3 regions of the uncultured Merdimmobilis sp. genome follow, and region 2 is predicted to be linked to each of the others. Evidence: riboswitches for the same ligand, from Rfam matches in the RefSeq annotation. Region 2 holds a riboswitch; each other region holds the start of a gene.
The links. Region 2 has a riboswitch for glycine ahead of RDQ42_RS08450 (lipoate--protein ligase). Riboswitches for the same ligand answer to the same signal wherever they lie in the genome.
Positions count from the first base shown of each region.

Region 1: it holds a riboswitch for glycine, as region 2 does, so the genes downstream of both, RDQ42_RS08815 (GrdX family protein) here and RDQ42_RS08450 (lipoate--protein ligase) in region 2, are expected to answer to the same signal.
Region 3: it holds a riboswitch for glycine, as region 2 does, so the genes downstream of both, gcvT (glycine cleavage system aminomethyltransferase GcvT) here and RDQ42_RS08450 (lipoate--protein ligase) in region 2, are expected to answer to the same signal.

Region 1 covers NZ_CABRJC010000020.1:10,500-13,773, forward strand. Annotated here, with positions in the region: gene RDQ42_RS08810 (aminotransferase class V-fold PLP-dependent enzyme) at 115-1,269, shown strand; glycine riboswitch at 1,418-1,517, shown strand; gene RDQ42_RS08815 (GrdX family protein) at 1,680-2,063, shown strand; gene RDQ42_RS08820 (glycine/sarcosine/betaine reductase component B subunit) at 2,112-3,274, shown strand, end outside.
Region 2 covers NZ_CABRJC010000018.1:4,745-8,018, forward strand. Annotated here, with positions in the region: gene thiD (bifunctional hydroxymethylpyrimidine kinase/phosphomethylpyrimidine kinase) at 1-425, shown strand, start outside; glycine riboswitch at 643-724, shown strand; glycine riboswitch at 868-948, shown strand; gene RDQ42_RS08450 (lipoate--protein ligase) at 1,109-2,116, shown strand; gene ade (adenine deaminase) at 2,244-3,274, opposite strand, start outside.
Region 3 covers NZ_CABRJC010000009.1:61,679-64,952, forward strand. Annotated here, with positions in the region: gene gcvPA (aminomethyl-transferring glycine dehydrogenase subunit GcvPA) at 1-121, opposite strand, end outside; gene gcvH (glycine cleavage system protein GcvH) at 122-505, opposite strand; gene gcvT (glycine cleavage system aminomethyltransferase GcvT) at 659-1,747, opposite strand; glycine riboswitch at 1,997-2,094, opposite strand; gene RDQ42_RS06115 (FprA family A-type flavoprotein) at 2,584-3,274, opposite strand, start outside.

The DNA.
Region 1 (3,274 bases), on a different contig from region 2:
TAAAATAGTAATTTGCAATAGAGACAAGAAAGCTATTTTATTTTCCAATAGCAGTGGCGAATATAGGGTAAATAGAGTAAAATAATAAAAAAGGATTTATTATAGGAGGACGTTATGGAGCGAATTTATCTGGACAACGCGAGCACCTCTTACCCCAAAGCCCCTGGGGTAGTGGAAAACATGCGTCTTTTTATGGAGGAAATCGGCTGCAATGTGGGCCGCGGCGGATATGCCGGCGCCTACAGCGCAGGGGAGGTCGTCTATGACACCCGGGAACGGCTGTGCCGTCTCTTCCATGCCCCCAAACCTCAAAATGTGATTTTTACCTCCAACATCACCGCTTCTCTCAACTTTATTATAAAAGGTATGCTGCGCCCCGGCGACCATGTATTGGTCAGCTCGATGGAGCACAACGCCATGATGCGCCCCTTGGTACAAATGGAAAAACTGGGCGTCTCTTTTGACCGCATCCCCTGCAATAGCCAGGGAATGCTGCTTCTGGATCAGGTGGAAGGGCTCATCCGCCCCAACACCAAGGCCATTCTGATGCTGCACGCCTCTAATGTATGCGGCACAGTGATGCCTATCCGGGAAGTGGGTGCCATTTGCCATAAGCATGGAATTCGCTTTGTGGTGGATGCCGCCCAGACCGCAGGGGTTTTCCCCATTGACATTGTTGATATGCACATCGACGTCCTGACCTTTACCGGGCACAAAAGCCTGCTCGGGCCCCAGGGCATCGGTGGGTTTATCATAGAAGATTCCCTGGCTGCGGAACTTGACCCTCTGATCTCCGGCGGCACGGGCAGCCGCTCTGATTCGGAGGAGGTTCCCGATTTCCTGCCTGACCGCTTTGAAGCCGGCACCATGAACCTGCCGGGAATCTTCGGCTTAAACGCGTCGCTTCAATATCTGGAAAAGGAGGGGATTGGCAACATCTTACAGCACGAACAAACTTTGTCCAAGCGCTTTAGCGAGGGCCTAGCCGCCTTCGACTGCGCCCGGATCGCCGGCACTGAGGACCCGATGAAACGCGCCCCCGTCGTCTCGGTGGATTTCACCGGCCGCGACAACGCGGAAATCGCGTTTTTGTTGGACAGCCAGTACGGGATTATGACCCGGTGCGGCCTGCACTGCGCTCCATCGGCCCATAAGACCTTGGGAACTTTCCCTCAGGGCACTGTTCGATTCTCAATCGGCCCATTCAACACCCCCAAGGAAATTGACTTTGCTGTTGACGCTATCAAAGCCATTCTATCCACCTACTAGGGAATGTTCTATAAAAGATTGACAATTTTTTTGCAATAATTTTTGCCATTTTCCCTGGAAAAAATACTTGTATTATAGAAAAAAGTAGTGTATCATTATGGTGTGATAGAAAAACATTATATAGTCATTTTTACAGATTGATATTTGGATGACGATTGCGGGAGAGTCTGGCAACAGCGCCGAAGGAATAAGTAAGCGGATTTGCAGTCCCTTATGAAGATCTCAGGTCCCAACACCGCAATCCGACAAACCTCTGGAGAGCGTAAGCACCGACGGAGCAATCCCCCTCAAGGGAGAATCTCTCAGGTTAGATACAGAGCGGGATGCACCATTTTATTTTTATTTCTATAAAAGGGTGCGTTTTGCTCTGTTTTTGTATGGAATGACAATCACGCTCCGGGAGGTTCTTCATGAAGCCAACGTTTAAGATCGTAACCAACAATCCCCTGGTTGTCCGCGAACTTACAGGGCAATATACCGTTGAGTTCGTCGACGGCACCTATCACGATGTGTTGGTTGCCCTCCGCGACCAGATTCATAAGGGACACAGGCTTTACTCCCATCCCCTTTCGGGCAGCGTCAAGCCCAATGAAACCCCTTATAAATCGGTCCTGATCTCCATCAAACCCCAGTCTTTGGACATGGATTCGGTGGAGATGATCGAAAACAGCATTGTGACTTGCGATAAATTCCCGGTAAAATTCCCCCATATGCCCGATTCTATGCGGGAAGATTTCCAGGTGATCGACGCCACGCTGCTAAAAGGAGCCTTATCGCAGATCCTATTTGAATAGGGTTTGTTGATAAATACGCAAAGCCAAAATTTTAAGGAGGTGTTAAATTTGAGAAAATTGGAAGTCGGATACATCGATATCCATGATATTCAGTTCTCAAATGAATCCAAAGTCGAGAACGGCGTTCTGTTCGTAGACAAAGAGGCCATTAAGAAGATCGTCCTGGAGGACGAAAACATCAAATCCTGCGAAGTTGAGATCGCTCGCCCCGGCGAGAGCGTTCGCATTACCCCTGTTAAGGACGTAATCGAGCCCCGCTGCAAGGTCGAGGGTCAAGGCGGGATTTTCCCCGGCGTGATCTCCAAAGTCACCACTGTCGGCACCGGCAGAACCCACGCTCTGAGAGGTTCCGCTGTTGTCACCACCGGTAAGATCGTTGGTTTCCAGGAAGGCATCATCGATATGACCGGCGAAGGCGCCAAATACACTCCTTTCTCCAAAACCGTCAACCTGGTTCTTGTCATGAACCCCATCGACGGCCTGAAACAGCACGAGCATGAGTACGCCAACCGTATGGCTGGTCTGCGTGTCGCTGCTTACCTGGGTGAGCTGGGTAAATCTGTTGAGCCCAACGAGGTTGTCTCCTACGAGACTTACGGCGTGAAAGAGGGCATGGAGAAATACCCCAACCTGCCCCGCGTTGGCTACGTCCAGATGCTGCAGAGCCAGGGCCTGATGCACGACACCTATGTGTACGGCGTCGATGCCAAGAAGATCGTCCCCACCATCATCAACCCCACCGAGGTTATGGACGGCGCGATCCTGTCTGGTAACTGCGTATCCTCCTGCGACAAGAACCCCACTTATATCCACATGAACAACCCCGTTGTCCATGACCTGTTCGCTCAGCATGGCAAGACCATCAACTTTGTGGGCATGATCATCACCAACGAGAACGTTTACCTGGCTGATAAAGAGCGCTCCTCCAACTGGACCGCAGAGCTCTGCGAGTACCTGGATCTGGATGGCGCAATCGTTTCCCAGGAAGGCTTCGGCAACCCCGATACCGACCTGATCATGAACTGCAAGAAGATTTCCGCCAAAGGCATCAAGACCGTAATCATCACCGATGAGTACGCTGGCCGCGACGGTACTTCCCAGTCCCTGGCTGACGCTGACCCCAGCGCTGACGCTGTTGTCACCGGCGGTAACGCCAACGAGCTGATCACCCTGCCCAAGCTGGACAAAGTGATTGGCGACCTGAGCCCCGT
Region 2 (3,274 bases):
TGGAGGCCCTCAAGACCCGCCTTCTGCCCCTGGCGGATGTGATCACCCCCAACATCCCCGAGGCGGAATGCCTTTCCGGGATACCGATTCAATCCAATGGGGATATGGAGCGGGCGGCGGAACAGATCGCCCTCTTCTGCCGGGGGGCCATCCTCATCAAGGGAGGCCACCAGGAATACCGGGCCGACGACCTCCTCTATTATGAGGACTGCCCCATTTGGTTCCCCGGCCGCAAAGTGGACAACCCCAACACCCATGGAACCGGCTGCACCCTCTCCTCGGCCATTGCCTGCAACCTGGCCAAGGGGCTGATTTTGGAGGAGGCGGTGTTCCGGGCGAAGAAGTACCTCACCGGCGCGCTGCTGGCAGGGCTCAATTTGGGCAAGGGGAGCGGCCCCCTGGACCACGGCTACCGGATGCGGTAAGCGAAAATCCCCTAGAACGGCGCCAGTTTTGGGGTGAGGGGGTTGTTTTCTCCCCCTTTGCACGGAGATAAGGAAGCGGTGCGGCCCATATTTTGGGAAATACGGGGAATTTCACAAAATTTCCTCTGTTTTTTCCCCCTATGGGCCGCAATTTTTTGTTGACATTCTGCAAAAGATGGGGTATAGTGGACTAAGAAGAAACACCATAATGATTCGGATGAATGATCCGGGAGAGACCCATAAGGGCGCCGAAGGGGAAATCGCAAGAAACTCTCAGGCAAAAGGACCGGATCATGACGAAACTCTGGAAAGCCGTTAGGCGCCGAAGAAGCAATCCCCCTAGGGGAGAATCTTTCAGGTTTAGGAACAGAGGCGTACAATTTCTGTGCGCCTCTTTTTTGTTGCAATAAAGTGGATGCACAGGCCATACAGATAGAATCGGATGAATGATCCGGGAGAGACCCACAGGGCGCCGAAGGGGAAATCGCAAGAAACTCTCAGGCAAAAGGACCGGATCATGACGAAACTCTGGAAAGCCGCAAGGCGCCGAAGAAGCAATCCCGTTTGTGGAGAATCTTTCAGGTCAAGGACAGAGGCGTGCTGGGAACCTCCCCGCGCGCCTTTTTGCGTGTGGGGGCCTTTGAAACACAGGGGCTGCCAAGCCCCGGACTGGAGGAAGAGCCATGATTACCACCATCAAATACCTGATCGCCGACAGCACCAGCCCTTACCGGAATCTGGCGATGGAAGAATACCTGATGACCCAGGTGGGCAAAAACACCTGCATCCTGTACTTGTGGCAGGACCGCAACACGGTGGAGATCGGCCGCAACCAGAATGCCCGCAAGGAGCTGCGCCTCAACGAAATACAGAAAAACGGCGCCCGCATCTCCCGGCGGCTGGCTGGGGGAGGCGCTTGTTTCCACGACCTGGGCAACCTCAACTTCTCCTTCCTCACCTTGCAGGAGGAGATGGACGACAAACGGTTGAGCGGGGTGATCCTGCGGGCGGTCCGCGGCCTTGGCATCGACGCCGGCCGGTCGGAGAGCGGCATCCTCATGGCCGACGGCCGCAAATTCTGCAACAGCGTCACCTATACAAAAGACGGACACTCCTGTTACCGGGGCAGTATTATGGTCAATTCCAACCTGACCCGGGTGTGCAAATACATCAATCCCGCCTCCTCCCGGGTCAAATCCAAAGGGGCGGATTCCATCCGCTCCAAGGTGGTCAACCTCCAGGAGTGCCTTTCCTCCTTGACGGTGGAGGCCCTGCGGGAACAGATCATCGACTCCATGGGCCATGAATTTGGCCAGATCGCCCGCCGTTTGAACGCAGCGGAGATCGACGAGGACCGCATCCGCGCCTTGGAGGAGAAAAACGCCTCCCAGGAATGGACTATGGGCGGGTTCATCCCCTACACTTACGAACTGGCCGAGCGGCTGCCCTGGGGCAGCCTGCAAATCCAGCTGGAGATGGAACAGGGCTGGATTAAAGAAGCTGCTGTCTATTCCGACTCCACCGAGGTGGACGTGATCCAGAAGATCCCCCAGGTGCTGGTGGGCAGCTGCTTTACCTCCCCGTCGATGATCCGGGCCATGGAACGGCTCAAATCCGCCTGCTCGGGCAGCGAAAGGGAACTCTCCATGGTCAGTGACATCCAGAGCCTGATCGCCCAGCAGGATATTTAACTTCACTTTCTTTTTGTTTCTCCTGAAATTTTGGATTTTTGTTTGACGAGGCAAAGGCCGGCGGGAAACCGCCGGCCTTTGCCTCGTCTTTTGGTTTTTCTATTTTTGAAGGGGGACGGGGATGGGTTTACGGCAAAAGGAAGGACTGGGTGGCGAAGTCAAAGACCCCCAGGTCGGTGATGCGGATTTCCGGGATGCAGGTCAGCGACACAAAGGAGAGGGTGATGAAGGGCTCCACCTCCGGCCTCACCCCCATGGCGCGGACCTTTGCGATCAGCTCCCCCAGTTTGCCCTGGATATCGGCAGTGCGGTCGTCGGTGAACAGACCGGCGATGGGCAAGGGCAGGGTGCCGGCCACCCGGCCGTTTTCCACCACGGTGTACCCGCCGTGGCAGCGGGCCAGTTCCTCCATGGCCAGGAGCATGTCCCGGTCGTTGTCCCCCACTACAATCATGTTGTGGGCGTCGTGGGCGATGGTGGAGGCGATGGCCCCGTTTTTGACGCCAAAGCCTTTGACAACCCCCACCCCGATATTGCCGGTGGCGTGGTGGCGCTCGGCCACTGCGATTTTATAAAACTCCCCTTGGGGCTGGAAACAGCCGCCCGCAGTGGGCACGGCAGAGATTTCTTTCTTGGTGACGATGCTCCCCGGCAGAAGGGTGATCACCGGGATCTCCCCCTGGACGGGGAGGGCTAAGCTTTCTGGAGTGAGGCGCCCCAGGTGGACGGTGTCCAAGCAGGCAGGGTCGATGGGCCGGGGGTTGGGCGGCAGGGTGGGGGAGCTGCCCTTTCGGGAGACCAGAACCCCATCTTTATACACGCTGTGGACGGCCATCTCTTCCAGACTGTCCAGCACCACCAGATCGGCCCGGAATCCAGGGGCAATGGCCCCCAAATCTGAAAGGCCATAGAGGTGGGCAGGGTAGAGGGTGGCCATCTTTACTGCCTCCCCAGGCGGGACCCCCAGCTGAATGGCCCGCAGCACATTCCAGCGGATATGGCCCTCCCGGGCGATGTCGTCCAGGTGCTTGTCGTCGGTACAGAAGACAAACCGGTCCAGGGGCAGGCCCATTTTTACAGCACCGGTGAGGATGGCATCCAGGTTCCGGGCGGCAGAGCCTTCCCGCACCTGGATGGTCATGCCGCAGCGAAGTTTTT
Region 3 (3,274 bases), on a different contig from region 2:
AGGGGCGGTTCAGCAGCACCTCGTGGGGGATGTGGGCGAACAGGTCCTCCATCTTGGAGAAGCCGGCCGCTTCCAGCATCCCTTGGCGCTCATCCCGGGTGTTTGGAACGTAAGAGCCCATTTACGCCTCCTCCTTTGCAAGAAGCTCCTCATAAGCCTCGGCCGAGAGCAGCTCTTCCTCCTGGGAGATTTCGCCCACCTGGATGAACCAAGCTTCATAAGCTTCTTTGTTCACCAGTTCGGGGTGGTCCAGCAGTTCTTCGTTGATGGCGGTGACGGTGCCGGAGACAGGGCTGTACACGTCAGAGACCGCTTTGACCGATTCCACGTCGCCAAAGGTCTCGCCCACCGAGACTTCATCCCCTTCCTGGGGAAGGTTGATGAACACCAGGTCGCCCAGCTCATGCTGTGCGTAATCGGTTAGACCCACCTTCACGGTGCCATCGTCCAGTTTCTTGACCCATTCGTGGGATTTTGTATACAGCAGATCGGTTGGATTTTTCATGTTGCATTCCTCCTATTGATTCTGTTTAATGTTGTATAGTTTCGGGCGTGGGGCAGTGGCCCCGGCCGTTTGGGACAATGGGGAAACAGCTCTATTGGGAAGGCCGCCCAAAGGGGGGGAGGGAAAGCGACCTCCCAAAGGAAGAGCCGGAAGTTAAGCTTTTTTATAGAACTGGGATTTGACTACCTCAGCGTCCACCTTCTTGCCGCGGATCTCCACCTGGACGGTGGCGCCCAAGGGTGCGGGCTCCTTCTCCACAATGGCCATGGCGTAAGCGCCGCCCAGGTAGGGGCAGTGGGTGCCGCTGGTGGTGTGGCCGATCAATTTGTCGCCGGCGTAGACGGGGAAGTTCTCCCGGGCGATGCCCCTCCCCAGAATCTTCAGGCCCACCCGTTTGATGGTGGGGGCGCCCATCTCCTCCATGGCTTTTTTGCCGATGAAGTCCTCTTTGTCCATCTTGACGAACATGCCAAGGCCGGTTTGCTTGGGGGTGATGTCGTCGGTCATCTCGTGGCCGTAGAGGGGCATACCGGCTTCCAACCGCAGGGTGTCCCGGGCGCCCAGGCCGCAGGGGATGAGGCCGTTCTCTTTGCCTGCATCCAGCAGGGCGTTCCACAGCTCAGCAGCTTTGTCGGGGGCGCAATAGAGCTCGAACCCGTCCTCGCCGGTGTAGCCGGTCTTGGAGATCAGACAGTCCACCCCGGCTACCTTGCCGGTTTGGCAGAAGCTGTAGTATTTGGTTGGGATGTCCCTCTCGTCAGCCAGTTTGGATAGAATGGCCTGGGACTGGGGTCCCTGGAGGGCGACCTGGGCCACCTCGTCGGAGATGTCTTTAAAAGTGACATCCCCGATCAGGTGGCTGCGCATCCAATCGGCGTCCTTGTGGCGGTTGGCTGCGTTGACAACGACCAGGTAATCGGTGGGCTCTTTGAGGCAATAGACGATCAGGTCGTCCACCACGCCGCCCTTTTCGTTGCACATGGGGCTGTAGCGGACATCGCCTGCCACCATGTTGGAAAAGTCATTGGTCATCAGGTGCTGGACGTTTTTGAGGGCGTCGGGGCCGGAGAAAACCACTTCGCCCATGTGGGAGACATCAAAGAGGCCAGCCTTGGTGCGCACCGCCATATGCTCGGCGATGACGCCGGTGTCGTACTGCACCGGGAGCAGATAGCCGGCAAAGGGGACAATTTTTCCGTTTAAAGCTACGTGGCAATCATAAAGTGGGGTTTTCAGTTCCATGGAATACGCTCCTTTCCAAAGTGGGTCAAAATAGCCGTAAAATGGCTTTGCTGCAACAGGATTCTGGGGGAAGGCCCCGATGGACATTTTATAAGTTCGCCTGTGGCTGCTTATAAAAAACAGAGGCACGCCGGTAAGAGCGCGCCTCTGTTGCGATACCTGAAAGATTCCCCGACCCGCCGTTTGGGCCAAGTTGCTTCATCGGTGTTGAGGCACCTGCCAAAAGGAGGTCTCAACTCTCCAGAGTTCCGTCCAGATCCGGTACTTTTGCCTGAGAGTTTTTTTGCGCATACCCCTTTGGCTCCAACACAATATCTTGTTGTGTTGACCTCTCCCGGATCCTTCAACCGCAATATATGCAAGGCGATCCAGAGGATGCCCCGTTTGTACCTGCATTATAGCCAACAACCAAAATGTTGTCAACCAGGGGGTTTGACAAAGAAACGGCAATGCTTGTGATTTCCTAGACGAACCTAGGAGAACTATCCAACATCACCCCGAGTTTTGCCGGAATTCCGACGAAGAAATTTTGATTTCGGAGAAGATCACACCCCATTTTTGGTGATTAATTCAAAAATATTTTTAGAAAATTCTTCCGCTAAAAAGATATAATTTTGCGATTCGGTCTTCTGTTTAACAATGTTTGTTACAGAAATGACAAAAAATTTCCAGCCTTGGCAGTGAGTTGGAGTTTCCACAGAAAGGAAATAGGGCCCCACCCCCGCCAACCAATTTTGTCAAGGGGTCAGCACAGGGCTGGGACTATTTTCTGGACAGAGGGGAACAAAAAGGGGAACCCCCAGCCGGGGGTTCCCCTTCCTTTGCCCTAATATTGTTTACTCGGCGAGCAGCGCTTGGGCCAGGGCGTCCAACTCCGCAATGGAGGCGTCGTTTATGGCCGATTTCACCGAGACCACAGGCTGTGCCAGGCGGATCTCTTTCATCCCCTCAAAGGCGGCTTTCATCTGCTTGGCAGCGGTGGGGGCCCAGGTGCCGTTTTCCACAATGCCCACTGTGCGCTTCTGATAGTTCTTGGCCTTGATGTGGGAGAGGAAAGCCTCCATGGGCGGGAACAGGCCCCCGTTGTAGGTGGCGCAGGCCACGACCAGATGGCTGTAGCGGAAGGCGTCGGAGACGCACTTGGCCATGTCGTCCCGGCACAGGTCGGCAACCACCACCGGAAGGCTGGTTTTCTCCCGCAGGAGTTCCGCCAGTTTCTGGGCGGCCATCATGGTGTGGCCGTGGATGGAGGCGCAGGCGATGAGGATGCCCTTGTCCTCTGGCTCATAGCGGCTCCAGGTATCGTATTTCTCCAGGTAGTAGCCCAGGTCTTTGTCCAGAATGGGGCCATGAAGAGGGCAGATTTTGGCGATGTCAAGGCCGGATGCCTTTTTGAGAAGGGCCTGGACCTGGGCGCCGTATTTGCCCACGATGTTGATGTAATACCGGCGGGATTCCTCCAGCCAGGGTTCGTCGGTGTCCAGGGTGCCGAACTTGCCGAACCCGTCGGCGGAGAAGAGGAGTTTT